Regions from separate parts of the Cutibacterium sp. LaCa_89 genome, predicted to be linked through region 1. Evidence: riboswitches for the same ligand, from Rfam matches in the RefSeq annotation. Region 1 holds a riboswitch; the other holds the start of a gene.
What was found. Region 1 has a riboswitch for thiamine pyrophosphate ahead of ACP8LP_RS00720 (ECF transporter S component). Riboswitches for the same ligand answer to the same signal wherever they lie in the genome.

Region 1 (3,413 bases):
GGGGAGGGCGAGCTCGCCGGCGGCAGGGTCGTCAAGCCCGGCCAGCAGCCTCAGCAGGGTGGACTTGCCGACCCCGCTGGGCCCTGACAGGACCGTGACGTAACCGCGTCGGGCCGACATCTCGACGCCACGAAGCAGCACGTCGACAGACTGCGGACGGTGAGCATCGAGAGCGACGGCCCGAGCGACTGCCTCGCCGGGAGTAGCGGGGTGCCACGGCACTTCGGTGGGCTCGCGCGAGTCGAGGTAGTCCTCGAAATCCCAGATCCGTTTGAGGGTGCCGTGATCGGTCAACTCGACAACCTGGTCGAGGATCCCACGCCACTGGTCCGGATGGTGGTCGACGACGAAAACCGTCCGGTCGTGGGCCATCATGGCGACCTCGTCTCGAATCGCGCTGGCCGATTCCTCGTCGAGCATCGAGATCGGCTCGTCGAGGAGGAGCAGCCCGGGGTCGGTGGCCAGGATTCCGGCGATGACGAGACGTTGCATCTGCCCGCCCGACATCTTCGTGGTGGAGTGGTCACAGGGAATGGTGAACCGGGCACGGCGTCGGGAATCCTCGACGATCGGCCAGATCTCCTCGCGGGGAACGCGATGATTCTCCGGACCAAAGGCGATGTCACGTCCACAGGTCGCGGCAACGACAGAGTGGATCGGCTCCTGCTGCAGCAGACCGACGTTGTCGTCGCCCCACGTACTCACTTGGCCCGTCAGATCGTGACTCTCCTCCTCCAGCAACCCTCCGACGGCGTGCAGCAGGGTCGTTTTGCCAGCACCCGAAGGCCCTGTGACAAGCACCCTTGCGCCAGCAGGCAGGTGGAGGTCGATGGGCCCGAGGATGGGGGCGTCGCGGCCCGGGACGCCGACAGTCAACCCCTCGACATCCACTGGCACCGCCCGACGAGCGGAAACGTCGTCAACCTGGTCATTACGGGCCAAGACGTCAGTCATGACAGATTCCGCGCCGACGCCGTACTCCGCTTTCCGCCACGCAGTTCACGAGAAACCGCGAAGGGGTTGAGGGCACCAGCGGCCGCCAGGCCGCGGACGATACCCCACGCCAGCAGCCCGCCAAGCAGCGCTCCGGAGACGACCATGAGGATGAGGTAAACGACGGTGTCCCCGAAACGGAACATCGGGTAATAGGAAATACGTTCGTAAATACCCTCAGCGATACCGGTGAGAGCTCCGGCAACCATGGCGAGCTTCGGTCCAGCCTTGCGATAGGCGACGATGAGCAGACACAGCTCCATCGGCAGAGCCTGGATGAGACCCGAGATGAGGGTCCCGGCTCCCCACTGACTTCCGAGGGCGGCCTCAATGGATGCAGCGAGGACCTCCGCGAGAAGGGCCGCTCCGGGTTTGCGGACGATGAGGCCGGCGATGAGGGCGGGTAGAAACCAGATGCCGGCGAGAATGCCCTCGGCTGGCACATACACCGAGGACACCGGCTTGAGGAGGCTGTAGAGAGCGCCGTAACCGAGGAAGATGACACCGAAGGCCACCGCGATCATCACTGGGGTGACGATGTCAATGGTGCGATACCGCATGGCAGGTTTGTCGTTGGTCATGGAAATCCTTCCGTCCCTTCGGAAGGGGGCGCACATGCGCGAAGAGCCCGACTCCCTACGCCGGTCCTAACCGGTTCAGGTTCGAGGGTCTGGGCGGTGCCCACTCTCAGCATCCGATGATGCTCCCCTGTCGTTGAGAGCCATCGTAGTCGCGGTTGGCGGGAAGTCTCCACCCACAACGGGTTCGGCGATCCTTGCGCGGGGCTCGGAGGTCGTCGGGCGGGGCCCGTCGCCCGGACCCCGACGATGTCGGGTATTCCGCCTCCTGGTGAAAATCGGGGTCATGGACCCCCGTCGTGCCATCTCCCGTAGCAGCTTTCGCCATCAGAACCCCGATCTCCACAAGGTTGCGGGTGGACCGGGACGCGAAGGGACACGTTGCTTGGAAACAAGTCCTCAACTCCCGGACTCAGCGTGGGTGCTGGACTTGGCCCGCCGTCAGCTATGCCCCAACGCCCGATTCGTGCGCTTCGTGGGCATGGCCGTCAGTGGGTCCTCGGGCCAGGGATGTTTGGAATAACGTCCACGATTCTCCGCTCGCACCGAGGGGTAGACGTTGGCCCAGAAACTGGCGAGATCGTCTGTGACGGCCAACGGACGTCGGGCTGGGGACAACAGATGGAGCACCACCTTCACGCGGCCGTCACAGATCATCGGGCCGTCGGTCCACCCGAAACACTCCTGGAGCTTCACCGCGAGCACCGGAGCGGCGTCACTGCCGGGTTCCGGGTAGTCAACGCGGATTCGCGACCCGCTGGGGACCGTGATCGTCTCGGGGAGGGCCTCGTCAAGACGTGCCGATTGCTGCCACCCCAGCATCCTGCGTAGGCCAGAGGTGGCGTCACTCCCCTGCCCTGCGGCCAGGCCATCCAAGTCGAGCCATTCCTCGGCGCGAGAGAGCAGAGCCTCATCACTGGCGTCAGGCCAGGGGTCTCCGAGTACCCGGTGGGCCAGGGCGAGCCGACTCCTCAGGGACTCACCGTTCTTCGTCAGGCCTATAACCTCGAGCCCGCGGGATCTCACTTCTTCCAGCACCGCTTGACGGGCTTCATCACGCCCTGGCCGGACCGGGGTGCACGACAACTCGATGGCACCAAGCCGCGAAACGCGCCGACCGCGAGCCTTGCCGCCATTCCAGGTGACCGTGGTCTCGGTCGCGAGCATCGCCGAACCGGCATCCAGAGCCGCCGATTCCGCCAGCGGGACCGCTGCCCGGATGAGGGCGCCGCTCGTGACGCGAGAGGTTCGGGCAACGGCCAACCAGGGCTGCCCGAGCAACCCGGGTGGGCAGTTGCGGGGCAGTTCAACCCCAGTGCCACAAGCCAACAGATAGGACGATGACCCCTCACCACGGCTGCGAGCGATCCAACCTGGGCGAGCCAGGGAGACGACCGTGGCGACGGCATCATCGTCGGTGATGTTGGTGTCGGGGAAATCGTCAGTGAGACGCGAAAGCCGGTCAGCCTCGCGACGCCACACCCTCCCATCGGGGTGACGACCAGTCCGCAACTGGCGCCACTGCCCGACGAGGTCGACCTGTCCGTCGTCGAGGCCGAGCATGGCGACGATCTCGGCGCAGCGACGAGACCCGACAATCGGCGCGCCGTCGACCAGGGCCCTTGCTAGACGCGGGTCGACCGGAACCGTCGCGAGCTGACGCCCTCTGTCGGTGACTCGACCGTCAGCGTCAACAGCACCTAGGTCACGCAGTTCCTCCTCGGCCTCGGCCGCCCGGTCCTGTGGCAATAGGGTTGGTAGGGCCATGCCTTCGCCACGAGGAGAGCCCCAGACGGCCAGCGCCAGCAGCGGTGCCACAAGGTCGGCATGATCAACCTCGGG
Region 2 (3,413 bases), 760 kb from region 1:
GCCGACGATGGTCACGTGTACATGGCGCTGCTCGACGTTGGCCCACTGACGGATGAGCCAGCGCAGCCGCGAGGTGTCGAGCATGGTACCGGTCGAGAAGACGCGGTTAGCCGGCAACCCGGTGGCCTGCTGGGCAACAACGGTCAGGACGTCACAGGGGTTGGTGACGAGCACGAACAGGGCGTTCGGGGACTGCTCGACCAGCTGCGGCATGAGGGAACGCAAAATATTGGCATTGACGCCGGCAAGGTCCAGACGGGTCTGGCCCGGCTTCTGACGGGCCCCGGCAGTGATGAAGACGACATCAGAGTCGGCAGTGTCGTGGACATCAGCGCCACCCATCACTGAGGCGGGGGTGAACTGAGTGCCATGGGCGAGGTCCGCTACCTCGGCCTCGACCTTGTCCTTGGCAATGTCGTATAGGGCAACGAGGTCGGCCGATCCGCGGATGAGGCAGGCGTAGGCCAGCGAGGAACCAACCGAACCGGCCCCGACGACGGAGATCTTGGAGGCGCGACGAGTGACGTCAGAAGTGCTCATGGCGCTCATCTTAGGGTGCCCTCGTGCCTGATTATGTACCATGCGCACCAGGGCCGCTCATCTGAACAAGATGCCAGTAGCACTGGGCGCTTGTGCACGCCCTGACGTCACCTCCCCTTCGCGCGGCGCCACGCCTGTGCGAGTTCCCGAGCACTGGACTCGGGATCGGCGCTTCGACAAATTGCCGAGACTACGCTGAGGCCGTCGCAACCCACCCGGGCTATATCCTGAGCGTCAGAGGCAGCGACGCCGCCAATGATGCACACCGGCCACGGGCTGACGTCGACGACTTCGCGTATCGCGGCTAGGCCGAGCTCGCCTGCTTCAGGTTTAGTCCCCGTGCCATGCAAAGCCCCAACACCCAAGTAATCGACGACGTCACGGCCATGAGACAGCGCAGCCTCCACATGGGCGGAGGTCTGCGCGGATAAGCCAATTAGCAGATCGTCCCCGAGAATCTCTCGAACTTGGGCGACCGGCATGTCGGACTGCCCGACATGGGCGCCGTCGGCTCCGATGTCGGCGACCAGATGCACCCGGTCGTCGATGATAAGGGGTACTCCACTGCACGCATCCTTCACCCGCCGTCCCAAGGTGACGAATTCGTCGTCGGGCAGGTCGTGGTCGCGGAATTGGACCAGAGTCACCCCGCCGGCGATAGCACGCCGCACGGTCTCGACGACCCTGTCTGGGCCGCCACATTGGGCGGTGTCTGTGACGAGGTACACCGAAAGATCGAAGTCAGGCCGTGACATCGCGAAGCCCTCCTCTCGCGCCGACTTCGTCGGGTGACACCAGGAACAGCTCGTCGATGAGAGCTTGAGCGAATCCGCCCGGGCCCACACTGCGATCTGCTGCTCGTTCGGCAGCTACGCACAGCATGGCGGTTGCGGATGTAGCGGCAATGAGGTGATCCTTCTGGACGCCTGCGAAGGCTGCTGTCAGAGCCCCTAGTGAGCATCCGACCCCGGTCACTCGCGCCATCCATTCATGCCCCGATGACACGGTTACGTGCCGGCGAGCGTCCACGATGTGATCGACGGGACCACTAATGGCGACCACGGTGCCGTATGTGCGCACGAGCTCAGCGGCGGATCTCAAGGCATCCTCGACGGTATCTCCGGCCTCCGGGCCTCGGGAAGACGCTCCCGTTCCAGCCAAGGTCAATACCTCGGAGGCATTCGCCCGGATGACGGCTGGAGCGCCGACGTGCAACGCGTCCAGCGCGACCTGGGTACGCCATGGCATCCCGACCCCCACCGGGTCGAGCACCCACGGCGTGTCACTACCTGCGGCGCCACGCGCGGCAACAACCATGGCCTCAGCGGTCTCCCGGTACGGGGTACCAACATTGACTAGCACGCCGTCAGCCACCGAGGCGAACCCTTCAGATTCTGAGGGGTTATCGACCATAGCGGGAACCGCCCCCGCAGCCAACAACACATTCGCGGTGAAATTGGCAACCACGATGTTCGTCAAGCACTGCACCAGCGGCTTGTCCCGACGCAGCCGCTCCACAGACTCCGACACCAGATTCGACAATTCAGTCATGTCAACCACTTCCTTCGCCGGCATTACCCGGACAGGTTCAGACGGTCGGTGCCATCACGACACCCTCTCAGCCCTTGTGGTGGGCTCCCGCGTTGTTGTGGTCCAATCTACTGCCACGATGCGCGCTGGCAACGCCGCACTCCTGTCTTCTAGGGCCAGCGGTGTCCGAATCCGCTCTACCAACCCACGTCTCAAGTGACACAATGCCGCCATGAATCCCCGTCTTAGCCCTGTCGTCGACGTTCTCAATGCTGCGTCGTCAGAAGCCGCCGGGAGTGGAACCTCGTTGTCCTGGGCAACCGTTGACGACAGTGAGGTGCGCTGTAACGACACCGACGATCGCGTCTACAGCATCGCGTCGATGTCGAAGTCGTTCACCGCTGCCAGCGTCCTTGGGATCTGTCACGGGCTGATCGACGTGGCTTCTCGACGGCCCGCTCTCGACGACACCCTCGGCAGGTGGATTCCGCAGCTTCAGGAGCCCATCGCCAACGCAACGATTCGTGACGCGTTGTCCATGTCTACCGGTCTACCACCGGACGATCCGTGGGCCGACCGTCAGCAGGCCATGGCACGCGAGGAGTTCGAGGCGCTGTTGGGTAAACCCTTCATCACGAACTTCGCGACGGGGACGGGGTACGCCTATTCCAACCTCGGTTACGCGATCCTGGGCCGCGTCGTCGAGTTGGCGACCGAGCGGCCATTCATCGACGTCGTCGAGGAAGACGTCATCCGTCGGTTGGGGATGACCGAATCCTTCCTCGACGTCACGCAAGTACCCGAGGGAAAGCTCGCCCCAGGCCTCGGCAGAGATGGCAGCGTCCAGCCCTTGCTTGGCTCCGGAACCTTCTCCCCCATCGGCGGCCTCATCTGCACCGCCAAGGATGTCGGGATCTGGGTGAGCCATTTCATCACCGCGTGGACCAGCGAGGACCATGGTTGGGACCAGGTCTTTCGCGACATGCAGCAAATGCAGCGGTATTTCACGACGTACGGCCCAGTCACCGAAGGGTACGGATATGGCCTGCACGTCGCTGTCACGGGGAAGGAACACATCGTCTACCACTGTGGCGGGTATCCAGGGTATGGATCGACGATGATGTGGCATCCGTCCTCCGGGGTCGGCGTCGTGGTGCTGGCGAATCAGACGTATCACCCGGCCATCCGCGTAACCTCCACGGCCCTCGACACCGTTGTTCCCGGGGTGGGCGACCTGCTGCTGCCCTCCGCGGCCAAGGATCGCAAGGCCTGTGATGCCGTCCATCCTTCGCCGATGAATCCCCAAGTCCGGCAGCATCTCGACGACGTCGAGAAGATCATTC

Region 2: linked by a shared signal. The riboswitch ahead of thiM (hydroxyethylthiazole kinase) and the one ahead of ACP8LP_RS00720 (ECF transporter S component) in region 1 are both predicted to bind thiamine pyrophosphate.

What each region holds. Positions count from the first base shown of each region.
Region 1 is NZ_CP190889.1:171,761-175,173, reverse strand. Features, by position in the region: gene ACP8LP_RS00725 (ATP-binding cassette domain-containing protein) at 1-954, opposite strand, end outside; gene ACP8LP_RS00720 (ECF transporter S component) at 951-1,574, opposite strand; TPP riboswitch at 1,610-1,713, opposite strand; gene hrpB (ATP-dependent helicase HrpB) at 2,013-3,413, opposite strand, start outside.
Region 2 is NZ_CP190889.1:928,639-932,051, reverse strand. Features, by position in the region: gene ACP8LP_RS04360 (L-lactate dehydrogenase) at 1-549, opposite strand, end outside; gene thiE (thiamine phosphate synthase) at 648-1,295, opposite strand; gene thiM (hydroxyethylthiazole kinase) at 1,282-2,115, opposite strand; TPP riboswitch at 2,084-2,192, opposite strand; gene ACP8LP_RS04345 (serine hydrolase domain-containing protein) at 2,303-3,413, shown strand, end outside.